2 regions of the Caballeronia sp. LjRoot29 genome follow, and region 2 is predicted to be linked to the other one. Evidence: riboswitches for the same ligand, from Rfam matches in the RefSeq annotation. Region 2 holds a riboswitch; the other holds the start of a gene.
What was found. A riboswitch is a leader RNA that binds a small molecule or an ion and turns the genes downstream of it on or off. The one in region 2 is predicted to bind thiamine pyrophosphate.
Positions count from the first base shown of each region.

Region 1: it holds a riboswitch for thiamine pyrophosphate, as region 2 does, so the genes downstream of both, thiC (phosphomethylpyrimidine synthase ThiC) here and ACSQ83_RS28570 (FAD-dependent oxidoreductase) in region 2, are expected to answer to the same signal.

Region 1 covers NZ_CAXUPU020000001.1:10,716-25,920, reverse strand. Annotated here, with positions in the region: gene ACSQ83_RS00125 (L-lactate permease) at 1-165, opposite strand, end outside; gene ACSQ83_RS00120 (hypothetical protein) at 810-1,265, opposite strand; gene ACSQ83_RS00115 (glycine zipper 2TM domain-containing protein) at 1,504-1,716, opposite strand; gene thiC (phosphomethylpyrimidine synthase ThiC) at 1,942-3,873, opposite strand; TPP riboswitch at 4,169-4,297, opposite strand; gene ACSQ83_RS00105 (hypothetical protein) at 4,467-4,649, opposite strand; gene ACSQ83_RS00100 (EamA family transporter) at 4,693-5,799, shown strand; gene ACSQ83_RS00095 (entericidin A/B family lipoprotein) at 6,354-6,494, opposite strand; gene ACSQ83_RS00090 (sensor histidine kinase) at 6,896-8,302, opposite strand; gene ACSQ83_RS00085 (DUF1328 domain-containing protein) at 8,545-8,721, shown strand; gene ACSQ83_RS00080 (DUF1328 domain-containing protein) at 8,823-8,984, shown strand; gene ACSQ83_RS00075 (ferritin-like domain-containing protein) at 9,126-9,719, shown strand; gene ACSQ83_RS00070 (response regulator) at 9,845-10,477, shown strand; gene ACSQ83_RS00065 (response regulator) at 10,492-10,917, shown strand; gene ACSQ83_RS00060 (MFS transporter) at 10,939-12,183, opposite strand; gene ACSQ83_RS00055 (hypothetical protein) at 12,346-12,717, opposite strand; tRNA gene ACSQ83_RS00050 (tRNA-Leu) at 12,974-13,058, opposite strand; gene ACSQ83_RS00045 (hypothetical protein) at 13,329-13,451, shown strand; gene ACSQ83_RS00040 (TMEM175 family protein) at 13,569-14,150, shown strand; gene ACSQ83_RS00035 (metallophosphoesterase family protein) at 14,225-14,689, shown strand; gene proP (glycine betaine/L-proline transporter ProP) at 14,782-15,205, opposite strand, start outside.
Region 2 covers NZ_CAXUPU020000034.1:50,368-65,572, forward strand. Annotated here, with positions in the region: gene ACSQ83_RS28545 (glutamate synthase-related protein) at 1-1,842, shown strand, start outside; gene ACSQ83_RS28550 (glutamate synthase subunit beta) at 1,929-3,395, shown strand; gene ACSQ83_RS28555 (carbonic anhydrase) at 3,584-4,354, shown strand; gene ACSQ83_RS28560 (MFS transporter) at 4,468-5,709, opposite strand; gene ACSQ83_RS28565 (ABC transporter ATP-binding protein/permease) at 5,852-7,603, opposite strand; TPP riboswitch at 7,957-8,085, shown strand; gene ACSQ83_RS28570 (FAD-dependent oxidoreductase) at 8,304-9,449, shown strand; gene thiS (sulfur carrier protein ThiS) at 9,458-9,655, shown strand; gene ACSQ83_RS28580 (thiazole synthase) at 9,679-10,491, shown strand; gene thiE (thiamine phosphate synthase) at 10,488-11,555, shown strand; gene ACSQ83_RS28590 (ABC transporter ATP-binding protein) at 11,673-12,491, shown strand; gene mlaE (lipid asymmetry maintenance ABC transporter permease subunit MlaE) at 12,488-13,255, shown strand; gene mlaD (outer membrane lipid asymmetry maintenance protein MlaD) at 13,374-13,940, shown strand; gene ACSQ83_RS28605 (MlaA family lipoprotein) at 14,052-14,963, shown strand; gene ACSQ83_RS28610 (MlaC/ttg2D family ABC transporter substrate-binding protein) at 15,089-15,205, shown strand, end outside.

The DNA.
Region 1 (15,205 bases), on a different contig from region 2:
GGCGATGGCGATGACTATACCAACGACCAAGCCGGCGAGCGACGCTTGCCAGGCGGGCCGGCGCGCCCAACCGAGCAGCACCAGCACGACCGCGATAGGCAGCACCGCGACGAGAAAGGACAAGCCGAGCGAGCCGCCGACCGGCGTCAGAATCTGATGAAACATATCGTCTCCTGGTTTTATTTTGATGATTATTTTGTTGAACGCGTTGCGTTCTCCAGTCATGGCGACCGGTACTGGTAGCCCCGTGAGCTTCGTTCGCCTTGCAAAAAGCGCGCCGACGCCCGACGCACGGCTGTAACTAAGCGCTTGCCTAACGCGTCTGGACTAAGCATAGGGCGAGGATGGCGCGCGTCAAGGAAGGATTAACCATACCTTGGGTCCTTCGAACGTCCATCGAAGCTTCAGCGTGTAGTGGGTTCATGCATCTCTGATGCATCGGCCCCGGTCTTAGGGGAGTCGAACGAAACCGAGCGCAATACCCAGACGGAGATTACGCCTAGGCAGGCGGCAAGCCAGAGTAGGACCAGCGCGAAGACCAGCATGATGAGGATTCCTGCGGCGGCAGCGTCCGGAGTGGCGCTGCGAACAGGGATCACAGCGAAAATCGTGCCACATCACGGGGACTGCCGTGGAGCCGCCCGTGGCGCACTACTGGCGCGATTGGACGTCGTAATCAACTCGGACGTGTAAACACAAACCGCGCTATGACAGCGCGGTTTGTGTGAAAGGGTTACATCGAACGGGTAAGGCTCGCCCAAGGGGAAACGCGGAGGGTGTGCGCTCAGTGATACCGCTCAGTCATGCCTTCAGTGCCGATAATAATGTCCGCGCCCACCGCCGCCCCAGCCAAAGCCGATCGACAGGGAGGACCCATAGCCATATGCGGGATATCCGTAGCCGCCGTAGTAGGCTGGGTAGGCCGGATAGGGCGCATAGACCGGATAGCTCGGGTAATAAGCGGGATACGGCGCATAGACTACTGGCGGGGCCGCGGCGTATTGCTGCGGCGGTTGCATGGTTGAGGCATACGCGGACGCCGGGGTGTTATCGGCGCCTTGATAATTCTGCTGCACATAGCCGGTGCCGGGCGCGCCCGCTGGCTCAACGGGAATTTCTTGTTGCGTTTGCGCTGTGCTGACTACCGGCGTGCCCGGATAGGTCGGATACGCCGGGTAATAACCATACGAACCGTACGGCACGACGTAACAAGCGCTCAAGCTCAAAGCGCCCACAAGGGCGGATAGTGCGAGCTTTGGGCTCATGGTGCGACTCCTCATTGCGTCGAAACGCGACCGTTCGAATGAACGGGATGCCAGGAGCCTAGCGCATCGCCGAAATGCGGGAAAGTGCAGGGCGGTTACCCAATGTTTCGATCGGTTCCACTTGCCCTGGTTGTGGACGGCTCAAACATTGAGATTCGTTGCTACCCGATCGCCGCAGTGTTTTAGCACGGCGACCGGACAAAGCAGTTCGAACAAAACGTATCAATTCACCGCCAACTTACTTGCCGACCTGATTACCAATCAAGCCGCCTGCGGCCGCGCCGCCCACTGTCGACAACGCGCTGCCACCGAGTGCTGCGCCCGCTACGCCGCCGACGCCCGCGCCGACCGCCGTATCGCGTTGACGGGTACTCATTTGGTCGCATGCAGACAGGCCGCCGAGAAGTGCGGCGATGAGAGCAGCAGCGCCAACCTGTTTGATCTTGTCCATTTCAACTCTCCAAAAACGATAAATCGCGGGTTGCTGTTAGACCGGCGAGGGATATTTCCTGCCGATTCTTTCAATCAAGAAGCAGAAACAGTGCCCGATCATCGTATTCGGCAGACAAATTTGTCTGAGCTTCTCAAACGAAAAGCGGCCTGTCGCATATGGCATGCGACAGGCCGCTCTTAATCATCACTGGATCTCGCGCCCTTGCAGGCGCCCGGCCGTTTTTTAAGTGCGCTGGTAAATCTCAGAGCCCTTCTTCACGAACTCGATCGCCTTCGTTTCCATGCCTTGCTTAAGCGCCTCGATATGCGATACCCCTTGTTTCGCCGCATATTCACGGACGTCCTGGGTGATCTTCATCGAACAGAAGTGCGGACCGCACATCGAGCAGAAATGCGCGACCTTGGCTGAGTCCTTCGGCAGGGTTTCATCGTGGAATTCCCGTGCCTTGTCCGGGTCCAGTCCGAGATTGAACTGGTCGTCCCAGCGGAATTCGAAGCGCGCCTTCGACAAAGCGTTGTCCCGCACCTGAGCACCCGGATGACCCTTCGCCAGATCGGCCGCGTGTGCCGCGAGCTTGTACGTGATGATGCCGGTCTTCACGTCGTCCTTGTTCGGCAGGCCCAAGTGTTCCTTCGGCGTGACGTAGCAGAGCATGGCCGTGCCGAACCAGCCGATCATCGCGGCGCCAATTCCCGACGTGATGTGGTCGTAACCCGGCGCGATATCCGTGGTGAGCGGCCCAAGCGTGTAGAACGGCGCTTCGTCGCACCAGTCCAGTTGCAGGTCCATGTTCTCCTTGATGAGCTGCATCGGCACGTGGCCCGGACCTTCGATCATCACCTGCACGTCATGCTTCCACGCGATCTGCGTCAGCTCGCCGAGCGTTTTCAGTTCGCCGAGCTGGGCTTCGTCGTTGGCATCGTAGATCGAGCCGGGACGCAGGCCATCGCCGAGCGAAAAGCTCACGTCGTAGGCCTTCATGATTTCGCAGATGTCCTCGAAATGCTCATACAGGAAGCTTTCCTTGTGATGAGCCAGACACCATTTAGCCATGATCGAGCCGCCGCGCGAGACGATGCCCGTCATGCGGTTTGCGGTCATCGGCACGTAGCGCAGCAGCACGCCGGCGTGGATCGTGAAGTAATCCACACCTTGTTCAGCCTGTTCAATCAGCGTGTCGCGGAAAATTTCCCAGGTCAGGTCTTCGGCCTTGCCGTTGACCTTTTCGAGCGCCTGATAAATCGGCACCGTGCCAATCGGCACCGGGCTGTTGCGGATAATCCATTCGCGCGTTTCGTGGATATGCTTGCCGGTCGAGAGATCCATGACCGTGTCGCCGCCCCAGCGGATCGCCCAGGTCATCTTGTCGACTTCTTCGCCGATCGACGACGTCACCGCCGAGTTGCCGATGTTCGCGTTGATCTTCACCAGGAAATTGCGGCCGATGATCATCGGCTCGCTTTCCGGGTGGTTGATGTTCGCCGGGATGATCGCCCGGCCACGGGCCACTTCCTCGCGCACGAACTCAGCCGTGATTTCCTTGGGCGCGTTGGCACCGAAAGCCTGTGCGCCGAACGCTTGACCGGGGTGCTGGCGGCCCATCATCGCGGCGAGTTTTTCGCCGTTCGGGCCGCTCGTGCGCAGCGATTCCAGATATTCAGCGCGGCGCTGGTTTTCGCGGATCGCGATGTATTCCATTTCCGGCGTGATGATGCCCTGGCGCGCGTAGTGCATCTGCGAGACGTTTTTGCCCGGTACGGCGCGACGCGGCGTGCGATGCAAACCCTTGAAACGCAGGTCGGCGGTGGCCGGATCGGCGGCGCGCTCGCGACCGAAATTGCTCGAGAGGCCGCCGAGAGACTCGGTGTCGCCACGTTCTTCAATCCATCCCTGGCGCACGGCCGGCAGACCCGAGCGGATATCGATCTTGGCGTCCGGATCCGAATACGGGCCGGAGCAATCGTAGACATACACCGGCGGATTTTTTTCGCTGCCGAAACTTTCGTTGGTGTCGGACTGCGTGATTTCGCGCATCGGCACGCGGATGTCGGGACGCGAGCCCGTCACGTAGATCTTGCGTGAATTGGGCAGCGGCGCGATGGCGGCAGCGTCGACGACGGCGTCGTCAGACAGGAATTTCGGGTTGGCATTCATGCGGCTCTCCTGTGTCGACCGGAGTTAGCGTGTCGGCCGGAGTTAGCCATTGAGTGCCTGCTCCGGTCCCTTGCGCTTCTTCCGGTCCCATGCAGTTGGTTGCTGTGGGGACGGATGTTTCCCAGCCGGCCGGCGATAAACGCCACGCGCACGAAATTGCACCCAATGGCACGAGACCGCACGAGAAACGGCTGAGTCAAACGCTAGCGCTGGGAGACTGGAGAAAAGCAGAGGGGAGACGAGCGGACTTGGCGGGGATGCGCGAGGAAGAGATAGACCCTGAAGACCCCAAGCGCTGCGAAATCCGAACGCTTCCCTGCGCTGGCATTATCCAGATCAGGTTCAAAGGGTATTTCTCACCCGCGACACACCGGCAATCCAGCGATGGATGCCGATATGCAGCGCAGGACCCCCGCGTTAGCAGCCGCAACAATACACCTCGCCGTAGCGTGTTGGCAACCATCTGTAACACTCACGCGTGCGTGTGCATTGCTTACTGCATAATGGCGACCACCGTGTTTTCCCGGACGCGCTTCGACATTTTTTACCGAAACGCACCAGACTCGCGGCGGCTCATGCCGGCTTTCAAGCCGTTATCGAGCTTCGGCACGTTGTTGCCCGACCCTTTTTTCTGCTTCCGACATGTTGTCCTGCCTTGCCCGTTTTGCCGCGATGCTCAAGCGGCATACGCGCCGTTCTTCACTTTGCCTGGTTTCGGGCGAAGCGAAACCGGTGTTTTTCAGCTTGCCTGTCAGGTTGACTGCGAGCTTGGCCATCCGGCCGGCTGGCGTTGCAATCATCTTCGCCGCGGAGTAACGGATGTCTACACCGCTGCCGCCGCGATTGCCGGATTCCGATTCGCCACCCCACCCCTTCGTGCCACCGCAGTCACAGCCTTTGGCTGACGTGCTGCCGTTTCCGCAGGCAGCAGCCGACGCTGCGTCGCCGTCGCCGGACGTGCTGCCGGACGTGACGAGTACACAATCTGTCGCCGATACCCCCGCGCGTCGGCCATTCAATCTTCCCAACCATTTCCCCTTCCGGCTTCCCGCGACTCGCAGCGGCCGCGTGGCGCTTGCCCTCTGCGTGGTGTACATCGTATGGGGTTCGACCTACATGGCGGTGCATCTGTCGCTGGAATCGTTCCCTCCGCTGATGCTGTCCGGGTTGCGCAACTTGTTCGCCGGCATTGGTTTGTTCATCTTCGCTGCGCGCCGTGATCCGGTCTGGCCGACTTTCGCCGAAGTGCGAAACGCTGCGGCTGTCGGAACGTTGCTCGTGGGTTTGTCGAGCGGGATGCTTGCGTTCGGTATGCGCACGGTCGAGACCGGCACGGCTGCCGTCATGGTGGCGACCGTGCCGCTGTTCGCCACGGTTATTGCCGCCATTGCAGGCCGCAAAGTGGCGAAGGGCGAGTGGGTCGCCGTCGGGCTGGGGCTGGTCGGAATTGCGTTACTGAATCACGGTGATCCGTCGTCGGGGTCGACTGCAGGCAGTCTTGCGATTCTTTGCGGCGCGCTCTTTTGGGCGGGCGGTTCGTTTCTCGCGGGGCGTCTGAAGCTGCCGTCTGATTTGTTGGTATCGACGGCATTGCAGATCAGCCTTGGAGGTGCGATGGCGACTATCGTTGCGTGGGTGTCCGGCGAACGTATCGTGAGCATGGGCTTCACGCCGTTCATGGCTTACCTGTACCTGATGCTCGTCGGCTCGATGGCCGCGTATGTCGCGTATGCGTACCTGATTCGCCACACGAGTCCGATTATCGCGAGCAGCTGCATGTACGTGAATCCGGTGGTGGCCGTGGTGATAGGCGCGCTGTTTCTCGGCGAGGTGATCACGAAGTGGACCGTGATGGCGACCCTCATCATCCTGGCGAGCGTGGCTTTGTCGTTCTGGTTCGATTACAAGAGGCGCGGTCTGGTTTGAGGACGGCGGGACGACGGCAGACAACCGGCACTTCAAAAACGGCGGACCGTTCGGAGCAAATCCGGAGAAACGGGCCGCTGTTTTTTTGAGTTGCGCAAGTCGCAGGGCGAAGATGGAAATTCAGGGCTTGGCCGGCAGCATGATTTCTCATCAATCAAACAAGAAAAGGACCGGGCATGACATCATTTTGCGCATGAAAGCGTTAGCCTTAAAATTGGCTGTGAGCCCTTTCAGCATTGGCTTTAGCCAAATTTTGCGCACAACCGCGCGCTGAAAAAAGCACAAAACTCTGGATATAGTGCAGCACAAAACTCTAGTTATGGTCTTAGGTCTCGGGAGTTCACTTTGTGGCCCCGTCCAATAAAAGACTGGATGCTTCACTGCCAACTGATGCAAATTCGCATGTCTTTCGCTAAGACGCAAAAAAAGAACCTCCGCAAAGGGAGGTTCTTTTGATCGTCATCTTGGCGAATTCCGCGGCCGGTTCCGATTCAGGTGGGCAACAAATTGCCGTCGGTCACTGACCGCTAAGCCTTTGTCGCTGGCTTTCTCACTTACTCGGCGTTGTGCTTATCGGCCGAATTCGTGATGGCGTTGCCGCCCTTTGACAGGTCCTGGCCGGCGCCGGCCACTGTGTTGCAAGCTGCGAGTGCGGCGGATCCAACGATCAACAGCAAAGCGATAATTCGAGTCATGAGCAATTCCCCTTGAGTTTGATGCAGGTACGCTGGCGGTTCGGCCTTGAACGCGTACCCGATGTTCGAATCCTGGCCACTCGATGTCCAGCAGCGAAAGCGAATAACGAAAGCGGCTGCAAAAGCAAATACCGGACACATTGTGGCCTTGGCTAAGACCGATCGCGGAAGCGGCCGCCGGGATCAACTCACGTGATCAAACCAGCACCAAAAACCCGCGGCTACCACTTCTTTAATCGGCCACACCGGTCCGATGAATCATAAAAAACTGCGCGATCGCAAGCTGTAGGCGCGGATGTTTTTATCGTGTAGGTGCAGTCTGCAACTGATGTCGGCACCGTCCTACAAACTAAGTGCGAGCGCCCGCCAATAAAAGCCAACAGGCCGTCCACTTTCCATCCTTATGCGTCGAAGTTACGCGCGCGGGGCATGGTGACACGAATATCGGTTCCGTGCGGAACACGCCGTTCGATTTCAATACGCCCGCCGCGCGCGCTGACCCTCTGGCGCATCCCCAGCAGGCCATGCGTGTGCGTGCGCTGCAGGTCCTGCGGGCGAATGCCAACGCCGTCATCGGCTATATGCATCGATACCCTCACGTCATCAAGCGCCAGCGCGATCGACACACTCGATGCCCGCGCGTATTTGGCCGCGTTCGTCAGCGATTCCTGCGCGACCCGGAACAACGCGATTTCGACTTCTTCGCCGAGCTTGATGTCGTCATCGGGGAGCGCGAGTTCAAGCGTCCAGCCGGTGCGTTGCGCGGTTTCATCGGCGAGGGTTCGCAGCGCCGTGACCAGTCCGAAATTGGCAAGAACGGTTGGCCGCATGTCTTCGATAATCCGCCGCTTCAGCGCAATCCCCTGATCGAGATTCGCCAGCGCACGGCCCAGTTTTTCGGCCATCGCGGGCTCGGCGCCCTTTAGCTTGTTGTTGACCCAGGCCACATCCATCTTGCTGGCCGTCAGGATTGAACCGAGTTCATCGTGCAGTTCGCGGGCAAGCTGGGTCTTCTCGTTTTCACTCACCGATTGCAAATGCCATGCAAGGGCTTCAAGTTGCCGCGTGCGATCAAACACGAGCTGGTCGAGCTCTTCCTGTTGCGTAATCAGTTTTTGCTGCACCCGGTCTTGCTTGTCCAACTGGATACCGAGATTGCGAAACAACAGCAGGAACAACACGATATTCAACGCGCACAACGCGCCCACGCAGAACGTGGAAATGCGCTGGTCGGCGCGGCTCGCGTCGAGCGCGGACTGCGCCCGCCGTTCTTCATTCAGACGCAGCAGGGCGAGCGCGCTGTCGAGGATATCGGTGCTCGATGCGCTGTCTGAACCCGAGCGGGCAGCGAGTCCCGAGTTGATTCGCGCGTCGAGGATCGTGCTGACCTGGTTGAAACTGGCGAGCGCGGTGTCGTCCGCTTTGCGCCGATAGTACGCATCGAGCGACGCAACCGTTTGTTTGATCCGCGCTGCCGCCGCGTTGTAGTGGTCGGTGTAGGTGTTGTCGGGCGCGAGACGGAACGCGCGTTCATCGGCAGTCAGGGACGCGATATCCGCCGCTAGCGCGGTCAACTGGGTGGTAGCACCTTTCGCGTCGAGCGCGGTCTCGTATTCCGCGGCAATCCGCATGCGGCCGGATTCGAGTATCACCAGGCCGCCAACAGTAATCACAATAGCGACGGTCATCGCGACGGCCCAACTCCAGCGGCGCATCCAGCCATTCAGACGCGCGCTGAACCGGGTTGCGCGCCGCGTGACGCCCGCCGCCGGATTCGTCGCGCCGCCTTCGTGTAAAGAGGAAGTCATAGGGAGCTGCCGGGTTTTCTGTGCGGCCAGTGTAACTTTTCACGCCGTATAGGGCCGATCGAATTGCGCTGACTTACGTTAATCAGCGCTGATTGGCGCCAAGCCGCATTAGCCGGAAGTGAATTGAAGTTGAAAGCGTTTGTCGGTGAAGTCCTACACGAAAAACGGCGTGCATCCAGATGCCGCCTCATGACCGCCTCGCTAACATCCTGTTACTAGTCATCCTTATTGGGGAACGGATCATGTTGAAGTGGGCATTGTTTTTCGCCATCGTCGCAGTTATCGCTGGTTTGCTCGGCTTCACCGGCGTGGCAGCGGGCGCGGCCAGTATCGCGAAGTTCCTGTTCGTGCTGTTCCTGATCTTGTGCGTCGTGTTCCTTGTGCTCGGCTTTATCGTGTCGAAGAAAATTGTCGATTAGCGGTCTTAACCACCGTTATTTAAAGCGACTCGACTCATCCCGAAAGCCGGATTCAATGCTTGATCCGAAGCCTATAAGAACTCACAGGAGGGAAGATCGCCATGCTTCATTACGCCGTTGTTTTCTTCATCATTGCGATTATCGCGGCTGTGTTCGGCTTTACCGGCATTGCAGCAGGCGCTGCAGAGATTGCGAAGATCCTTTTCTACATCTTTCTCGTGGTTTTCGTTGTTACGTTGCTGCTGGGTGTATTCCGAACGTGATGTTCGCGAGCAGGCACGCCGTATGCGAGCGGTACTGAAAGCGACTGTGGATGGCGGTCCATGTGTTTGTCCAGCGAGGCTGCCTCCACGAACCCGTCCAACCGCCGAACAAAAGATCCATTCTCTTTCTGGAGCACATCAATGTCGAAATCCTCTGCTGTAAAAGCTGCACCCGCACAATCGAAAGAAGCCGGCAGCAAGTCCGATCCTTTCGTACTGGACATGGAAAAAATCCGCGCCAACGCGCGTCAGCATATGGACGATGGCTCAGTTACGTCGACATACGGCGCTGACAAGGAAGTCGTGCTGAAGCTATTGAACGATTCACTCGCCACGGAGATCGTCTGCACGCTGCGTTATAAACGCCATTACTTCATGGCGAAGGGCATCCATTCGGAAGCCGTTGCATCGGAATTCGCGCAGCACGCGACCGAAGAGCAGGAACACGCCGATACCATTGCCGAGCGCATCGTCCAATTGGGCGGCGAGCCGAATTTCGCACCCGATAGTCTCGCGTCGCGCGCGCATTCCGAGTACAAGGAAGGCGCCAATCTGATCGATATGATTCGCGAGAATCTCATCGCGGAACGCATTGCGATCGACACGTATGCCGAAATCATTCGCTACCTCGGCGAAAAAGATGTCACCACGCGCCGGCTTTTCGAAACGATCCTCGCGGTCGAAGAAGAGCACGCCGATGACATGGCCGACCTGCTCGACGGCCTCGACGGTTGATTGCGCGTTAGCTGTAAAAGCGCGCGAAAGCGAATACTGAAGCTCCAGGACGACGCGCGGCGGGTTCATCCCGCCGCGCGTCGTCGGTACAATGATTCACTGTAAAAAGGCCGCGGGCAGCGCAGATGATTCGAGTGTTGATAGCGGACGATCACGCCATTGTGCGAAGCGGGTTCCGGCAATTTGTCGCCGATGAACCCGACATGGAAGTCGCCGCCGAAGCGTCCACCGGCGATGAAACCATCGCGCGCGTGCGTGAAAGTGCGTTCGACGTCGTGTTGCTGGACATCGCGATGCCGGACAAGAACGGTATCGACACCTTGCGCGTGATCAAGCAGATCCGCCCGGAGCAGGGCGTGCTGATGCTGTCGGGGTATCCGGAAAGCCAGTACGCAATCAATCTGCTGCGCGCCGGCGCCAACGGATATCTGAACAAGGATGCGGCGCCCGACGAAATCGTGCGGGCCATCCGGACGGTGGCGCGGGGCCATCGTTACTTGTCTGAATTCATCGCCGACGCACTCGCTGACAAGCTGGAAAAACCCGCTACCGAGCGCCCGCACGAAGCCTTGTCCGAGCGTGAGTTCCAGATTTTTTGCAAGCTCGCGGGCGGCCAGATTCCGACCGAAATAGCGGAGGAACTGCATTTGTCGGTGAAGACGATCAGCACGTATCGCGCACGCGTTCTTGAAAAAATGCGGCTCGCGAACAATGCCGATCTTACGTATTACGCGATCAAGAACGGTTTGATCGAGTAAGGAGGATGCCCGCCGTGGGCCAACAACCGATCGTCGATAAAACCGGTCTCGCGCATAAGCGGCCACTGCGCGTGCTGTTGATCGAAGACTCGCCGTTGATCCGGCGCAGCCTGGTGGAGGCGATCGATGCGTCCGGCGAACTGCGGGTCACCGCTTGGGCGGATACGCCGGAGACGGCGATCGCGTTGCTGGAAGCGCAGAGCTTCGACGCGATCATCGTCGATCTGCAGCTCAAGCAGGGCTCGGGCGTCGAGGTGCTGGCATATTTGCAACGCACCGGAATGATCGATTCGACTTTCGCCGCCGTGCTGACGAACCATGCACTGCCGGCCTACCGCGAGCGCTGCCTGCAATACGGCGTGCGCCATTTCTTCGATAAATCCCTGGAATTCGATCGCGTTCTCGACGCGTTGCATCACTACGCCCGCGCGCGGAATTAATCGCACGGGCGCGGCCGCCTTTCAGACCTCCGGCACGGCGCTCTTTGAACGGCTTCGCGAATGGCTCAGGCCGGCAAGCGCAGTCGCCGCGAGTCCCGCGACGCACACGCCGACCCAACCGAACGCGTGCCACGCCAGCGATGCAACCGCCGATCCCACCGCGCCGCCAATGAAATAAACCACCATGTACACCGTATTCACGCGGCTGCGTGCTTCCGGCTTGAGCGCGTAGATTCTCGATTGATTCGATATCTGCGCGGCCTGCACGCCGATATCGAGCACGATCACGCCGATCACCAGACCCACGAGGCTGCTTCCCGACATCGCGAACACGATGAACGAGACGGCCACGAGCACGATGCACAGCGACACCACCGCTCGCGGCCCGCGCTTGTCCGCCGACTTGCCGGCGAGCGGCGCGGCCAGCGCACCCGCTGCACCGACAATGCCGAACAAACCGGCTGCCTGCGGCCCGAGATGGAACGGCTCGCCCGCGAGCAGCAACGTGAGCACCGACCAGAATATGCTGAACGCCGCGAACAACGCACCGCCGGTCATCGATGCCTCGCGCAGCGCGGGCGATTCGACCACGAGATGCCACATCGACGCGAGGAGCTTCCCGTAGGGCAGCGTCGAAGTCGGCTTGCTGCGCGGCAGGCGCATCACCACGAGTACGGCAAGCGCGATGGTCGCGGCCACCGAGGCGCCGTACACCGCTCGCCACCCGAAATACTCCGCGACGAAGCCCGAGACCGTGCGTGCAAGCAGGATGCCGATCAGCAAGCCGCTCATGACCGTACCGACTGCGTGACCGCGTTGCGCCGGCGGCGCGAGTTCGGCGGCGAACGGCACGGCTTGTTGCGCGATGGTCGCCACGATGCCGAGCGCCAGGCTCGCCGCGATCAGCACGCCGAGCGTGGGCGCGGCGGTTGCCGCGACGAGCGCGATGCCAAGTGCGGCCAGTTGCAGAAGGATGATCAGGCGGCGGTCGAAGCGATCGCCGAGCGGCGCGAGCAATAACATGCCGATCGCGTAGCCGAGCTGCGTGACGGCCGGCACCGCGCCGATCAGCTCGGCGCTTTCCGGGAACGACGCACGAAACGCCGCGAGCAGCGGCTGATTCGTATAAATATTAGCGACGGATACGCCTGCGATCGTCGCCAGGACGAGCAGCGTTGTCCGCGAGTAATGCTGGTGGGGCTGGTGGGGCTGGTGTTCCGGCTGATGCGGGGTGTGGGAATTTGAATCGGTGGCGGCAGCGGACATGGGCGAGGGCTCGAGGATTCAACGCATGAAGCGAGCCGCTGATGATACTAAAGACGACGGACGTCCGCTGACGGTGGATCGGTTCGGCGTCGGCCGGTGCGCGAGCCGCTGGGTTCATTGACGTGTCGGCTTGACCATGTCTTCCGACGTTGCGGAATACCGTTACTCCGTGGCAGAGGCGTCCGGTTTCGGCGGGTACTTTTCAGCGAGATCCGCCGGTGTCAGCCACTGGAATGTCTTGATCTGATCGCCTTCAAACGTGCATTCGACGGCTGCCTGTACCTGCGTCGATGTTACTTTGATAGGGGTCACGCCCACGGGCGGAATCTGTTTGGTGTAGCTGCCTTCGACCACCACGCGCGCACCCTGGTATGCGACACGAGGTATTTCATACGTCAGTTTGGGCTTGGAGTCCGGGTAGGTTTCCACCATCTTGGCCTTGCACTCCTGGCCGTTGCGGTACGGGGTCGTGCAGCCTGCGGTGCAGGTAAGGACGGCAGCAGCGGCCACCGCATAAAAGGTTCGATGTTTCATGATGGCTCGCGCTAGGTGGGACGCGCAGTCTACTTCAGTCGGTTAAGCGAAGACAGGATGACTGGCGGTTTCAGCATCGATAAAACGGATCTGCAGTGCGCGACCGGTGCTTCTTTCGTTCGCTTTCTCGTTTCCTTCGTTCCTTTCAGCCAGGCCAAATGAAATCCGGAAAGTGCGCAACGGCGTTGAGCCGCTTCTGTATGAACATACAGTAATTATTGCGTTGAGCTTCGGGGACGTTCAATCAATCTGACGCTGGTAGCGGGGACCGGACTTGAACCGGCAAGCCGTTAGGCGGCGGATTTTAAGTCCGCTATGTTTACCAATTTCATCACCCCGCCAAGCGGACGGGATTCTACCATCGGACGGCCGACGGGCCAATCCAGAGCGGCGCGAACGTCTCGCTCCTGGCTGCCTTTCGGCGATTGTGCGGCCGGTTTTCATCGGGCGCATAAATTCTCTTCGGCAGCTTTCGACGTGTTCCGCGGGATGGAAATTAATAGATAGCCTCCCGTTCTGCATCCATTCGGACCTGAGCACGCGTATTCAGGTAGATGAAAATCCGCCACGGCGGGATCAACAAGTCGGTCCATCGATGTCAGGAGGCGAGAATGAAAGAAATTTCTATTGGCGCATGGCGTGAACGGACGCGTCTGGGCCTCGGGCTGGCAATTCTCGCGGCGGGGGCAGGGTTACAACTGCTGCAATGGCTCCATTCCTCCGTTCCTGGATAAAACCCGGCGCTCCTTTCTCTCGTTCAGGCTAAATCGACAGCGCCAGGTTGCTCGCGCATAATTTGTTGCGCGCGCGGGGCGCTGACAACAAAGCCAAAAGCACGAGAGAGGAAGAGGATGGGCACGAATCGGATCGAGGCATTCAGCGACGGCGTGATCGCCATCATCATCACGATCATGGTGCTGGAACTCAAGGTGCCGCACGGCGCCGATCTGGCGTCTCTCAGCGCCCTCGGTCCCGTGTTTTGCGCCTACGTGCTCAGTTTCGTGTACGTCGGTATTTACTGGAACAACCACCATCACCTGATGCACGCAGCCCAGCGCGTTAACGGCAGCGTGCTATGGGCGAACCTCCACGTACTGTTCTGGCTTTCGCTGCTCCCGTTCACCACCAACTGGATGGGCGAGAACCACATGGCGTCATTGCCCACTGCGCTCTACGGCTTCGATCTCTTCATGACGGCCGTCGCGTGGTACCTCCTCACGCGCGCGCTGATCGGGCTGCATGGCGCCAACTCGATGCTGGAGCGCGCCATTGGCGCCGATCGCAAGGGCAAGATCTCGGTGGTGCTGTATCTCGTTGCCATTGCTGCCTCATTCTGGGAGCCGTGGGTCGCCGCGGCCTTATATACGGTTGTGGCGATCGTATGGCTTGTCCCGGACCGGCGCGTGGAGAAAGTCCTGCTGACGCAAGAGTAACGATCTGCGCCAAGGTGATTTCATCGACATGAACAGTGCTACGCTCGGGCCATAAAGTCCTGCGAGCGAAGCTCATGTCATCTGTTATCCGCATCGGCATCATCTCCGATACCCACAACCTCGTGCGCCCCGAGGCGCTCACGGCGTTGCGCGGCTGCGAGCACATCATTCACGCCGGCGATATCTGCAATCCCGCTGTCCTCGATACGCTCAACGAACTCGCGCCCGTCACAGCGGTTCGCGGCAATAACGACTCGGGCGCGCGGATCGATGACCTGCCGGAAGCGCTGACATTTCATATCGACGGAACGGCGATTCATCTCGTCCACGACATAGCCGACGTTCCGAAGCAGCTGAATGGCATTGACGTGGTCGTCACCGGACATTCGCACCAACCTTTGATCGAACGCCGCGGCGCGACGCTGTTCGTCAATCCGGGAAGTGCCGGGCCGCGTCGATTCAAACTGCCCGTGACGCTCGGCATCATGCTGATCGACAACGGCGAGGTACAAGTCGAGATCGTGCAGCTGATCAAATGAATGGCGGCCGAGTTCCGCTTTTGAGCGACAAGAAAAGAGGCCATCAAGCGAACGCTTGATGGCCTCTTTTTTAACAATCAGATCGACGGCTGTTATGCGTGTGCGGTCGCCTCGGGCATCCGGTCGTCCATTTCGGCTGCTTGCCGAACACCGCGCAGCACGGCATGCGCTTCCGAGCGCGAACCCACGCACGGCGGCGAACCCTTCAGCGGTTTCCTGGCCGTTTCATGAAGCGCCAGCACCGAAACAATGCCGATTACCGATGCTCCCATCAGGTAGTACGCCGGCATCATCAGGTTTCCCGTCGATGAAACCAGCCACGCGGTGACCAGCGGCGTCGTGCCTCCGAACAGCGAAACCGACACGTTGAAGCCGATTGCGAGCGCGCCATAGCGAATCTTGGTGGGGAAGAGCGCGGGCAATGCCGACGGCATGGCGCCCGTGAAACACGACAACAACACGCCGAGGATCAGCATGCCGCCGAAAATAGGCAGCAGAGTGCCCATGCGGATCAGG
Region 2 (15,205 bases):
GTTATCGGCGAAGAAGTCGTCACGGACATTCCGTTGAAAGACGGCGATTCTCTGCGCTCGAAGATCAAGCAGGTTGCGTCCGGACGCTTCGGCGTGACGGCGGAATACCTGTCGTCGGCTGATCAGATCCAGATCAAGATGGCGCAGGGCGCGAAGCCGGGCGAAGGCGGACAACTGCCGGGTCACAAGGTCAGCGATTACATCGGCAAGCTGCGATATTCGGTGCCGGGCGTGGGTCTGATTTCGCCGCCGCCGCACCACGATATTTATTCGATCGAAGACTTGGCGCAGCTTATTCACGATCTGAAGAACGTGAACTCGTCGTCGAGCGTGTCGGTGAAGTTGGTGTCGGAAGTCGGCGTTGGGACCGTTGCCGCCGGCGTTGCCAAGGCTAAGGCCGATCACGTCGTGATCGCCGGTCACGATGGCGGCACGGGCGCTTCGCCGTTGTCATCGCTGAAGCACGCCGGTACGCCGTGGGAACTGGGTCTGGCCGAAACGCAGCAAACACTGGTGCTCAACCGCCTGCGTGGCCGTATCCGCGTGCAAGCCGATGGTCAGATGAAGACCGGCCGCGACGTGGTGATCGGTGCGCTGCTTGGCGCCGATGAATTTGGTTTCGCGACCGCGCCGCTCGTCGTGCAGGGTTGCATCATGATGCGCAAGTGTCACCTGAACACGTGCCCGGTCGGCGTCGCGACGCAAGATCCGGTGCTGCGCGCCAAGTTCACGGGCCAGCCGGAACACGTGGTGAACTTCTTCTTCTTTATCGCTGAAGAAGTGCGGGAAATCATGGCGCAGCTGGGCATCCGCAAGTTCGACGATTTGATCGGTCACGCCGAATTGCTCGATACGAAGAAGGGCGTCGAGCATTGGAAAGCGAAGGGCCTGGATTTCTCGAAGGTGTTCTATCAGGTGCCGAACGACGGCAGCATCGCGACGAAGCATGTTGAAACGCAAGATCATGCGCTTGAGAAGGCGCTGGATCATGTGCTGATCGAGAAGTCGAAAGCGGCTATCGAGAAGGGTGAGCACGTCTCGTTCATCCAGCCAGTGCGCAACGTGAACCGCACGGTCGGCGCAATGTTGTCCGGTTTGATCGCACGCAAGTATGGTCATGACGGCTTGCCCGACGACTCGATTCATATCCAGTTGAAGGGCACGGCGGGGCAGAGCTTCGGTGCGTTCCTGGCGAAGGGCATCACGCTGGACCTCGTCGGCGATGGCAACGATTACGTCGGCAAGGGTCTGTCGGGCGGGCGCATCATCATTCGCCCGACTAACGATTTCCGCGGCAAGTCGGAGGAAAACATCATCTGCGGCAACACGGTGTTGTACGGCGCGATTGAAGGCGATGCGTATTTCCGGGGTGTCGCGGGCGAACGTTTCGCGGTGCGTAACTCGGGCGCGACGGCGGTCGTTGAAGGCACCGGCGATCACGGTTGCGAATACATGACCGGCGGCACGGTGGTGGTGCTCGGCGAAACCGGGCGCAACTTCGCGGCGGGCATGTCGGGCGGCGTGGCATTTGTCTTCGATGCAGACGGCACGTTCGGTGGCAAGTGCAACAAGGCGATGGTCGCGCTCGATCCTGTCTTGCAGCAGGCAGAACAGGAACGCACCGTGGATCGGGCTTTGTGGCACACCGGCAAGACCGACGAAGCGTTGCTCAAGGACCTGATCGAGCAGCACTTCCAGTGCACCGGTTCGACGCGCGCGAAAGCGTTGCTGGAGAACTGGGACGCGTCGCGTCGTCAATTCGTGAAGGTCTTCCCGACCGAGTACAAGCGTGCGCTTGGCGAGTTGGGCGCGAAGAAAGCGAAGGATGCGATCGCGGCTTGAGTGTTCGCTGATCTGACTTAGTACGGCCCTTCGACCTTGAACGTCGAAGGGTGGATTAACCCCCAAATACAGAGAAAGAGAACCACATGGGCAAGGCAACCGGTTTTCTCGAGTTCGAGCGCCAGCATGAGACGTACGAAGCGCCGCTCGCTCGCGTCAAGCATTACAAGGAATTCGTTCACGCGCTGTCGGACGAGAACGCGAAGATCCAGGGCGCGCGCTGCATGGACTGCGGCATTCCGTTCTGCAACAACGGCTGTCCGGTGAACAACATCATCCCGGACTTCAATGACCTGGTGTTCCAGCAAAACTGGAAGACGGCCATTGATGTGCTGCATTCCACGAACAACTTCCCCGAGTTCACCGGGCGCATTTGTCCGGCGCCGTGTGAGACGGCTTGCACGCTCGGTATCAACGACGATCCAGTCGGCATCAAGTCGATCGAACACGCGATCATCGATAAAGCCTGGGCCGAAGGTTGGGTCGCCCCGTTGCCGTCGAAGCACAAGACCGGCAAGAAGGTGGCCGTGGTCGGATCGGGTCCCGCCGGATTGGCCGCTGCGCAGCAACTCGCGCGTGCCGGGCATGACGTGACGGTGTTCGAGAAGAATGATCGCGTCGGTGGATTGCTGCGCTATGGCATCCCCGATTTCAAACTCGAAAAGTGGCTGATCGATCGCCGCATGCGGCAGATGGAAGCCGAAGGCGTGACGTTTAAGACCAATGTGTTTATCGGCAAGGATCCGCTGCCGGGGCATATCGCGAATTCATCGCGTGAAACCATTTCGCCTGATCAGCTTCGCGAAGAGTTCGACGCTGTCGTGATTGCGGGCGGGTCGGAAACGCCGCGTGATCTGCCAGTGCCTGGACGTGAAATGCAAGGCATTCATTACGCGATGGAATTCCTGCCGCTGCAGAACAGGGTCAATGCTGGCGATACGGTTGTCGATCAGTTGATCGCCAAGGGCAAGCACGTTGTGGTGATCGGTGGCGGTGATACGGGTTCGGATTGTGTCGGAACATCGAATCGGCATGGTGCGAAGAGCGTGACGCAGTTCGAGTTGCTTTCGCAGCCGCCTGAGACCGAGAACAAGCCGCTGGTCTGGCCGTACTGGCCGATCAAGTTGCGGACGTCGTCATCGCACGAGGAAGGTTGTGAGCGCGATTGGTCGGTCGCGACGAAGCGCTTCGAAGGCAAGAACGGCAAGGTCGAAAAGCTGATCGCTGTGCGCGTGGAATGGAAGGACGGGAAGATGCAGGAAGTGGCGGGATCGGAGTTCGAAATGAAAGCCGATCTGGTGCTGCTCGCGATGGGCTTTACGCAGCCCACGTCGCCGGTTCTTGAAGCGTTCGGCGTGGACAAGGACGCGCGTGGGAATGTGAAGGCTTCTACCGAAGGGGAGAAGGCTTACTTTACGTCGGTGCCAAAGGTGTTCACCGCCGGCGATATGCGGCGCGGCCAGTCGCTCGTGGTTTGGGCGATCCGCGAAGGACGGCAGTGCGCGCGTTCGGTCGATGCGTTTTTGATGGGATCTAGTGAATTGCCGCGTTGAGATTTTTCTCCCGCGAATGGTCGTTGAAAAACCGGGCTCGATGTTGAACCCGGTTTTTTTATTGACGGTTCTGATTGAACCTCGCTCGCCAATGTTTCCGTTTCCGTCCGCCTCTATTACGACTTCTCCGATATCCCCCGCATGCCTATCAGCGCATGCTCATGCCCTCACAATTTCAGGGGCATGGAATGACCAACATCAAACGTTTGTCCAGCGGCGCGTTCCTATTTGCCGCCGTCGTTTCGCTCACTGCATCGGCTGAAACCGCGGGTCATGGCTGGACCTACGACGGCGAACACGGCCCTGCCCACTGGGGCGCAATGAGCGAAGCGTTCCACGCTTGCGAAAGCGGTCGTGCTGAGTCACCGATCAATATCGATGGTGCAAAGAAGGCCCCAGCCGATATGCCCCGCCTCAAGATCAACTGTCAGCCGCTCCCCATCGATATCATCAACACCGGCCACGCAGTTCAGTTCAACGCAACACCCGGCACCGACAGCATCACCCTCGGCGATCAGGCCTACCAGCTCGTCCAATTCCACTTCCACTCCCCGGGCGAGGAACATTTCGCCGGCAAGGACAGCGCGATGGACGCACATCTCGTCCATCGCTCCTCAGATGGCAAGCTCCTCGTGCTGGCTGTTCAATTCAAGATAGGTGCCCAACCTAACCCTGTCATCCAGGCGATGCTGGACCGAATTCCGAAAGAGCCGGGGGCCGAGTTCAAGGTGGACGCCGTGATGGTCAACCCGCTCGAGTTGCTGCCCAAACAAACGGGCTATTACACCTACAGCGGTTCGCTGACCACGCCGCCATGTTCGGAAGGCGTGACGTGGATCGAGTTCAAGGAATCGATGACTATCACTCAGCAACAACGCGATGCCATGCATCGTTTCTATCATGGCAATCAACGGCCGGTACAAGCCCTGAACGGGCGCGAGATATGGGAAGTGGAGTGATCTGACCATGGAAAGCGATCGCGTTTGAGAAACCACGCGCATCAAGAAAAAAGGCCCTTTAACGCGAGTTAAACGGCCTTTGCTGCTCAATAAATCACTTTCATCCCGTCATCTCACCCAAGCACCTTTCCGCGCGTTTCCGGCAGCAACAACGCGGCAACGATCACCAGCAAATACCCCGTCCCAGCCACAACGCCTATCGCTTTGACCAGCGACATTGCCTGCGACAACACGCCCACGAGAATCGGAAAAAACGAGCCGAGCCCGCGCCCGAGGTTGTAGCAAAACCCCTGTCCCGAGCCACGAATCGCATTTGGATACAGCTCCGATAAATACGCACCAACCCCAGCAAAAATACCTTGCACGACGATGCCAAGCGGGAAGCCGAGCAGCAGCATGGCGTGGTCGGTGATGGGGATCATGGTGTAGATCATCCCGAGCAGAAACGAGCCGATGGCAAACAGCACGAACGACGCGCGCCGCCCGATCTTGTCGCAGAGAATGGCTCCGAACACGTAACCCAGAAACGAGCCGACGATCAGCACCACGAGATAACCGCTCGTGTTGAACATGGACAAATGACGCTCGGTTTTCAGGTACGTCGGCAGCCATGTGGTGATGGCGTAATAACCGCCGAGCATGCCGGTGCACAACGCGCTGCCGAGCACGGTTGTCTTGAGATGCGAGCCTTTGAAGATATCGGAGAAAGTGGCGGTTTCAGTGCCGGCATCACGCGCCCGACGGGTCGCAAGATAGATCTCCGGGTCGCTCACATTGCGGCGAATGTAGAGGATCCACAGCGCCGGCAAGATGCCGATCCAGAAGCACGCACGCCAGGCGGTATCTTCCGGCAACAACGCGAAGAACGCCCAATAGAGAATCGCTGCTGCACCCCAGCCGAATGACCAACTGCTCTGCACGGTCCCCACGGCCTTCGCCCGATGCTGCGGCGAACGAATGGTCTCGGCCATCATCACGGTGACCACGGACCATTCGCCGCCGAAGCCCACGCCTTGCAGCGTGCGCGTGGCCAGCAACTGCCCGAATGAATGCGTGAAGCCGGAAAGAAACGTGAAGAACGCAAACGTGCCGATCGTCCACTGCAACACGCGGACGCGGCCGTATCGGTCGGAGAGAATGCCGGCGAGCCATCCGCCAACAGCTGATGAAATCAGCGAACTCGTCGCGATCATTCCGGCTTCGCTTTTCGTCATGCCCCACGTGGCAATCAGCGTGGGAATGAGGAACGAGTAGATCATGAAGTCGAAGGCATCGACGGCATAACCGCCGAAACCTGCGTAAAGCGTGCGGCGCTCGCGCGTCGTTAGCTCGGTGAACCACTCGAACGCTCGCAAATCCGATCTCCCGTTCAAAGCCTGCCATGCAGGCGCAGGAGCATTCTACGGTGCGTCGGTAAACGAGAAAAGCAGGCCAAAAAGAACCTGCTTTTGAAAACTTACACGGCGTTCATACGTACACTAACCAACCCCTTCGACCTCAAACCACCGCGCTTTCAACCCCCGCGCGCTCGATCTCGATCCGGCTCTCATGGAAGCCCGTCACCGACTCGCGATGCGCGACGCTGACGATCGCGGCGTTCGGCAACGCATCGATGATGGCCGTATAGATCAGCATCTCGTTCTCGGCATCGAGCGCGCTGGTGGCTTCATCGAGGAACATGAAGTCCGGCTTGTGCAGCAACACGCGGGCAGCCGCCAGCCGCTGTTGTTCACCCGGCGACATCATCTTCGCCCAATGCCCCGACTCCTCCAGACGCGTGCCGTACCCATTCAGGTTGCAGGCGCGCAAGGCTTGGCGACAGTCTTCATCGGAGAAGACTTCTGCCGTCGACGGATAACTCAACGCCGCCTTCAACGTGCCGATCGGCAAATAGCTTTGCTGCGGAATGAACATCAGCTTGGCGTCGACCGGCGCGTCGATGGTGCCATCGCCGAAAGGCCAAAGGCCGGCCAGCGCACGCATCAACGTGCTCTTGCCCGATCCGGACGGACCTTGCACAAGCCAGCGCGAGCCCGGCTTCACCACCACGTCTGCGACTGTCGCGAGTGGCGTGCCGTTCGGCAACGCGAGCTTCAGCCCGGTCGTGGTCAGCGCCTTCGTATCCGTGTAATGCAGGTTGATGCCGCCGTGGGCGGTCGCCGGCGAAATCGCTTCCTTGATGTGCGTGGAGCGCATCACGCGCTTGAATTCGCGCAACCGGTTCACGGTCGCGCGCCATTCGACCAACGTCGAATAACTATTGATGAACCACGAAAACGAGTCGCTGACCGTGCCGAACGCCGAACTGATCTGCATCAGTACGCCGAACGTGAAGGCGCCTGCGAAGTAGCGGGGCGCCGCGACCATGATCGGGAAAATAATCGCGATCTGGCCGTAAAAGGACAGCACGAAGGTCATCCGCCGCGTGTACTTCATGATCTGCCAGTAGTTCTGGCGGATCGTTTCGAAGATACCCTTGGCGTTAGTGTTTTCCGTCTCGATGCCGTCATAGAACGCGATTTGCTCGGCGTTCTCACGAATACGGATCAGGCCGAAACGGAAGTTGGCCTCCACTTTCTGCGCCTGGTAATTAATCGATACCAACGGGTGGCCGAAACGCTGAATCAGGAGCGAGCCGAGCACTGCGTACAGCGCGGCGGCCCAGACCATGTAGCCCGGAATGGTGATCGGCGTGCCGAACAGCGAGAAGGTCAGCGCGCCCGCCAGCGTCCACAAAATCGTGATGAAGGTCACGAGCGTGACGAGCGTGGATAACAAATCCAGCGACAACGACAACGTGGTTGTCGCGAAAGACTGCAGGTCGTCGCTGATCCGCTGGTCGGGGTTATCGGCGAGACGATCGCGTTCTATACGATAGAAGGCTTTATCGCCGAGCCATTGTTCGAGGTACCGGTGCGTGAGCCATTGGCGCCACCGGAAGCCGAGCATTTGCCGCAAGTACCGCCCGTACACGGCGAGCAGGATGTACGCGAACGCGAGGCCAGCGAAGATCAGCAGCAAGCGCGGAAACTCAGCGACCCTCTTGGCCTGCAGCGTGTTGTAGAAGTCCGCGCTCCACGTGTTCAGGCGCACGTTGATATACACGACCGTCATGTTGATCGCGATGATCGCAATCAGCAAAAGCCATGCAATGCCGCGTTCTTCCGATACCCAGTAAGGTTTGATAAGACTCCACGCCGACACTTTGTCGGCGTTTTGTTCTGTGTTGTCGGGAGTGGTGGTGGTCATGAGCTTCCTGAAGGCGTGCCGGCTCGGCGGCAGGTTGTAACTTGGCGGTATCGATGCGGATGGTCCTGCTCCGTCCCAATGATCAAGGCCACTAAAGACGACGCGCGCCGCAGCATTGTTTCGGGCGTGACTTAAGTGTTCCTTAATCCAGGTCCGGCTGAGCTATCGCAACCCAACGGCGGGCCTTGCGCGTGGGCTGCAGACGAACTCGGGCATTCGCGGCATTGTGCCAGAGTGCGCGCAGCATCAACGAAAGGAAAGGCTGTCCAGTTTGTCTGCGCGGGCTCGCCGGCTGATCCCTGATGTGGGGGAGCGCGTTTGCGGGTCGTTTCGCTTTTATGTTTTAATGATCGATGACGAAACAGGGGTGCTTCGGCACGCGTCTCCCTTGAAAACAACGGAGAAACGCGCGGCGAGGCTGAGAGAGTCCCTTTGCACCCGATCCGGGTAATACCGGCGAGGGAAGTTTCCGGAAACCGCCGCGTTTCCAGTTTCTTCCAGTATTGGCTGGCGCAGGAGCCGCAAGTAATGCGCTCCCTAGCCGCTTTCTCGCCGTGGTTTCGTCCCTGAAATATGTTTTGTACGCCGTGCGTGCAACCAGGGTTCGAAACGGGCATTCCCCCCCTATCTCGATTTCCGTGCCGTGCTCCGTGCGTTCTGCAGCGTTTGCTGAGGAGGCGTTGTCATTGTGAAGACCGTCGTGCATTCCACTCGTTCCCGAGCGTCCGGGCGAGACGATTTTGCCGTCGTGGGCGGGGGCTTGTGCGGGCGGCTGGTCGCTTGGCTGCTGGCGGGTGCGGGGCACCGGGTGGCGCTGTATGACCGCGGCGACGCCGCCGGCACGCAATCGGCCGCGTGGGTCGCCGCGGCCATGCTCGCGCCGCTCGCCGAGGCCGCCAGCGCTGAATTGCTGATTACCGAACTCGGAGCGGCATCGCTTGAGCGCTGGCCGGGTTTTATCGCCGAGATGCCGGAGCCGGTCTTCTTTCAGCGCAATGGCACGCTGGTCGTCTGGCATGCGGGCGACCGCGCCGAGGCGCCGCTGTTCGAGCGCCGTTTGCGCGCGAACGCGCCCGCCGAGCTTTTCCACGATGGCTTCGTCAAACTCTCCGGCGCGCAAGTCGCGTCGGCGGAACCGGCGCTTGGCACGCGTTTCCCGCAGGGCTGGCTGCTGCCGAACGAAGGCCAGCTCGACAACCGGCAAGCGCTGACAGCGTTGGCAGCGGGTTTGGCCGAACGTAACGTCGATCTTCACTGGAATACATCAATCGATACCGATACCCCGCCGGATGCGCATTTCGTCATCGATTGCCGGGGGCTCGGCGGCAAGCCGGCATGGCCCGCGCTAAGGGGCATTCGCGGTGAAGTCGCACGCGTGCATGCGCCGGGTATCGGCCTGACGCGGCCGGTGCGTTTGCTGCATCCGCGTTATCCGCTTTATATCGCGCCGAAGCAGGACGACCTTTACGTGATCGGCGCAACCGAAGTGGAAGGCGAAGACATGTCGCCGATGACCGTGCGCTCAGCGCTCGAACTCCTGAGCGCGGCGTTCGCGGTGCATCCGGGTTTCGGCGAAGCGCGCATTCTCGAACTCAACTCGCAATGCCGGCCGACCTTGCCCGACCATCGTCCGGCAATTGTCTGGGACGGCGCACGAACCTTGCGAGTGAACGGACTGTATCGACACGGTTACATGATCGCGCCCGAAGTCGCCGATTCCGCCCGTGCGCTGGCCGAAGCGCTGCTCGGCGGCGCGATCACCAACCCCGATTCCTTCGACGACTGGCGCCGCCGGGCCCGCTGGTCCGCCTTGATGCGCTGCGAACACGCGGCGCCTGTGCTTTGACTTTCATCATGAACATTCACATCAATCAGCAGTCTTTTTCCGTGCCCGACGCGGCCACCGTCACCGACGCCCTCGCGGCCTTCGGCGCAAAGCCGCCGTTCGCCGTGGCCCTGAACGGGCAATTCGTCGCGCGCGGCGAACACGCATCGAAGGCGCTTGCGGCCGGCGACAAACTCGACATCGTCTCGCCGGTTGCCGGCGGCTGAGCACTATTAAAAGGAATCGAATCATGACTTCCACCATCACCACAGCGGACAGCCTCACGCTCTATGGCACGTCATTCCCGAGCCGGGTGCTGCTGGGGACATCGCGTTATCCGTCGTTGCAATCGCTGTCGGATTCCATCGATGCCGCCTGTCCCGGCATGGTCACCGTCGCGTTGCGGCGCCAGTCGAACACAGGCGAAGCCGGTTTCTTCGATGTCCTCAAGCGTCACGGCGTCGCGTTGTTGCCCAATACGGCTGGCTGCCAGACCGTGGACGAAGTGCTGACCACGGCGCGCATGGCCCGCGAACTCTTCGATACCCCGTGGCTGAAGCTCGAACTGATTGGCGACGATTACACGCTGCAACCCGATCCGATCGGCCTCGTGGAAGCCGCTGGCATATTGATCCGCGAAGGTTTCAAGGTGCTGCCCTATTGCACGGAAGATCTGGTGATTGGCCGTCGTCTGCTTGATGTCGGCTGCGAGGCGTTGATGCCTTGGGGCGCGCCAATCGGGACAGGGAAAGGTGTGACGAATCCCTATGGATTGCGCACGTTGCGCGAGCGGTTGCCGGATGTACCGCTTATCGTTGATGCCGGTCTTGGCGTGCCGTCGCATGCTTGCCAGGTGATGGAATGGGGTTTCGATGGCGTGTTGCTGAACACGGCCGTCTCGCAAGCGACGTTTCCGCCGCAAATGGCGCGCGCGTTTGCGCTGGGCGTCGAAGCGGGGCGGATGGCTTATCTCGCCGGGCCAATGGCCGAACGGGATAGCGCACAAGCGAGCACGCCGGTGGTCGGCATGCCGTTCTGGCATCAAGACGGGAGTGCTGTATGAGTACGGTGTTGCTGGATAAGGAAGTGTTTTGGCCGCCCGCCGATGAACTGCTCGAAGCCGCCGAGCGAATCCGGCGGCGGCTGGGCGAGTGGCCGGCCGCATCGAAGTCATGGCGAATCTGCCTGAGCGAGCCGGATCATCCGCGCTCGGGAGATTTGATCGTAGGCGCCGGCGATGAACCGCTGCCGGACGGAGTTGGGCGCCTGGAAGTAGAAGTGGGCCGGGCGACGCTGTATCTGGATAACGCCGAATACGCGCTGGAAGGGGATTGGTCGGACGATTGGCCAGCCGCGCTGGCCGCGTTCCTTGATTGCGGTTTCGAGCCTCACGACGCGCTCGTGCTGGCGTTCGCGTGGCGTCCGGCCAATCTGGATCAACTCGACGCGTGGCCCATCGATTTTTCCACGTTCCCAAAGGTCGCCAACTTACCGGGGGCACCGTCGAAGCCGTTCCCCCCTTGTCCGGACAAGCTCGGTCTTTATCCGGTCCTGCCAAGCGCGGAGTGGGTCGAACGCGTTCTCGACCAGGGTGTCCGAACGGCACAACTACGCCGCAAGACCACCGATTCCGGCGATTTAAAACAGGAAATCGAACGGTCGGTGGCGGCCGGCAAGAAACACGAGGCGCAGCTTTTTATCAACGATCATTGGCAGGCAGCGATCAAGGCCGGCGCATATGGCGTGCATCTCGGGCAGGAAGACGTGGACACGGCCGACCTGAACGCGATCGCCGAAGCGGGTTTGCGCCTCGGCCTGTCGACGCATGGCTACTATGAAATGCTGAAAGCGCTGCATTTCAAGCCGAGCTACCTCGCCCTCGGCGCCGTGTTCCCGACCACGACCAAGATCATGCCGACGGCGCCCCAAGGTTTGTCGCGTTTGGCACGGTATGTGCGCTTGCTCGACGGCATCGTGCCGCTCGTTGCGATCGGTGGGATCAACGGCTCGGTCTTGCGACAAATTATGTCAACCGGTGTAGGAAGCGCAGCAGTCGTGCGTGCCGTTACAGAGGCGCCCGATCTGACCGCCGCCATTTCTGCGCTGCAACACGAATTCGGGCGATAATGCCCCGGATTCGGAAAAAAGTTCAGCCCGCTAAACCAGTCGAAAGGGACCGCCACGACACCTGTCATGCAGAGGCCCTATAATTCGGCCTCTTGTGTAAAAGGATCGTCAGCCTCCGTGTCAGCTTCTCCCGAGACCTTGCTAGAGCTTCGCGACGTCGATTTCGGCTACGGCGACCGGCTCGTATTATCGAACCTGAACATGCGCTTCAAGCGCGGTCAGGTTGTGGCTGTCATGGGCGGTTCCGGCTGTGGCAAGACGACCGTGTTGCGCTTGATTGGCGGGTTGGTGAAGGCCAGACGCGGCCAGGTGTTGTTTGGCGACAAAGACGTCGGCACGCAGAATCGCGATGGTCTTTACGAGCTTCGCCGCAAGATGGGCATGCTGTTCCAGTTCGGCGCGCTGTTTACCGACCAATCCGTATTCGATAACGTCGCATTCCCGCTGCGCGAACACACCGATCTCCCTGAAGAACTCCTGCGCGACCTCGTGCTGATGAAGCTCAACGCGGTCGGTTTGCGTGGTGCGCGCGATCTCGCGCCATCGGAGATATCAGGCGGCATGGCCCGTCGCGTGGCGCTTGCCCGGGCCATTGCCTTGGATCCCGAACTGATGATGTACGACGAGCCGTTCGCCGGCCTCGATCCCATTTCGCTCGGCATCACGGCGAATCTGATCCGCACGCTGAACAGTGCGTTGGGCGCCACGTCCATCCTGGTGACGCACGACGTGCCCGAATCGTTCGCCATTGCCGATTACGTGTATTTCATCGCGAACGGCGGCGTTCTCGCTGAAGGCACGCCGGCGCAATTGCGGGCGTCCCAGGAACCGTCGGTACGGCAGTTTATCGACGGTACGCCGGACGGCCCGTTCAAATTTCACTATCCAAGCACGACGCCGCTGGCGGCGGATTTTGGACTCGGAGCAAAGGCATGATCAGCGCCATCGGACGCACGGTGCTCGGCAGCTTCGGCACCATTGGCTACGCCACGCGCATGTTCCTGCGCCTGGTCGTCGAATTTTTCCCGTTGATGCGCCGGCCGCGTCTTGTCACGAAACAGATCCTGTTTGTCGGTAACTATTCGCTGCTGATCATCGCGGTTTCCGGCTTGTTCGTGGGTTTTGTGCTCGGTTTGCAGGGTTATCTCACCCTTAACCGATACGGCTCCGAGCAAGCGCTCGGCCTCCTGGTCGCGCTCTCGCTGGTACGCGAACTCGGGCCGGTGGTGACCGCGTTGCTGTTCGCGGGCCGCGCGGGAACGTCGCTCACTGCTGAGATCGGCCTGATGAAAGCTGGCGAGCAGCTCACCGCCATGGAAATGATGGCCGTCGATCCGCTCAAAGTGGTGGTGGCCCCGCGCTTTTGGGCCGGCATCATCGCCATGCCTGTTCTGGCTGCCATTTTCAGCGCGGTCGGTATTTTCGGCGGTTATGTGGTCGGTGTGCTGATGATCGGCGTGGATTCGGGCGCGTTCTGGTCCCAGATGCAAGGCGGTATCGACGTATGGAGCGACGTGGGCAACGGCGTGATCAAGAGCCTGGTGTTTGGCTTTGCCGTCACGTTCATCGCGCTGTTCCAGGGTTATGAAGCCCAGCCGACGCCGGAAGGCGTTTCGCGCGCGACCACGAAAACAGTGGTGTACGGCTCGCTGGCCGTGCTCGGGCTGGATTTCCTGCTGACCGCGCTGATGTTCAACTGATTACTCCGGGACGTTGCGCGACGCGCTGTGCGTGGCGATTCGGTTCACCGGTTCGTGGACGTTGTGAAGGGCACAGTCCTTCACGCAAAAAACTGCGACAAGATTCTTTGGGAAGACGATGAAAAAGACTGCTGCTCTCGACTTTTGGGTCGGCCTCTTCGTGGTGCTGGGTTTCGTGGCGCTGTTATTCCTGGCGTTGAAGGCGGGCAACATGAGTTCGCTGTCGTTTCAGCCGACCTACGCGGTCAAGCTGAAATTCGACAATATCGGCGGACTGAAGCCGCGTGCGCCGGTGAAGAGCGCGGGCGTGACGGTGGGTCGTGTGGATACCATCGGTTTCGACCAGAACACGTATCAGGCGCTGGTCACGATCGATCTCGACCAGCAGTATCAGTTTCCGAAGGATTCGTCGGCGAAGATCCTGACGTCGGGCTTGCTCGGTGAGCAGTACATCGGCCTGGAGCCGGGCGGCGACGACCAGATGCTCAAGGCGGGCGACACCATTTCGATGACGCAATCGGCGGTCGTGCTTGAAAATCTGATCGGGCAATTCCTGTACAACAAGGCGGCGGATTCCGGCGCTTCGAAGAGTCCGGCGAGCGCTGCCGCACCTGCTGCAACGCCCGCTGCACCAACATTCCCGGGTGCGGCGAGTGCGATGGGCGCGAGCGCGGCGGCTCAATAAAAGCCGCCCGACAAGTCGCTTAATGAGCCAGGAAATTCCAGGCAGTCGAAGGCCGGCCGATCTCGCAGCGCAAGGCCGCCTTCGGGTCAGCATCAATAAGGAGAAAAAGAAATGCAGGCAATGCGCGTAAGCAGCGCGGCTGTGATGGTGGCGGTGGCGATGCTTGCCGGGTGCGCAACCGTTACAACACCGACCAAGGGCGATCCGTTCGAGAGCTACAACCGGACGATGTTCACGATCAACGACAAGATCGATGAAGTCGCGCTCAAGCCGATTGCGAAGGGCTACGTGTACGTAACGCCGCAGCCGGTGCGCGACAGCGTCACGAACTTCTTTGGCAATATCGGCGATATTTATACGGCTGCAAATAATCTGGTGCAGTTGAAGATTGCAGACGGCGTGTCGGACATCATGCGCGTCGTGATGAACTCGATCTTCGGCGTGGCGGGCTTGTTCGACGTAGCGAGTGTTGCCGGACTGCCGAAGCACACGCAGGATTTCGGCTTGACGCTCGGCCATTACGGCGTGCCGGCGGGTCCGTATGTCGTGTTGCCGTTGCTGGGACCCAGCACGGTGCGTGATACAGCAGGAACGGTTGTCGATTATTTCGGCAGCGTGACCAGCTATGTCGATCCGACCTGGTTCCGTACCACGCTGTTCGGCGTGCAACTGGTCAACACGCGGGCGAACTTGCTTGGCGCCGGCGATGTACTGTCAGACGCAGCGCTCGACAAGTATTCGTTCGTGCGTAATGCGTATCTGCAGCGTCGTCAGTACCTGATCACCGGTAATAGCAGCATGGGCGACAGCAATGAATCGCTGCCGAAGTACGAAGATGTAGACGGCGGTGCGGCAGCAGGCGCGGCGCCTGCTTCAGCAACCACTGCGGCGCCCGAGGCGGCATCAGGAGCGGAAGCAGCTTCCGGTGCGGCAGCCGCGAGCGAGCCCGGCGCGACTTCAGTGCGGCCGGACCAGATGGTGCCTCCGCGGATTCCGTCGTTCCCGTCGTTCAGGCTGCGTTAAAAGCATGCAGGATGACGACCCGGTAATATAACGAAAGCCTTTTGATGGCCGAATAGAGCGTGGAGGATGAACTCATGGTGAACGCCGCGCTCAAACCCAGGCCACTTTTTTTGCAGAGTCCGTAAATGAAAAAACTATTTCTACTTCCCCTGTTTGCAGTGCTGATGGCGTTTTGCAGCGGTGCGTTCGCGCAGGCCGCCGACATGTCCACCCCGGACGGGCTGGTCAAGACGGTGACGTCG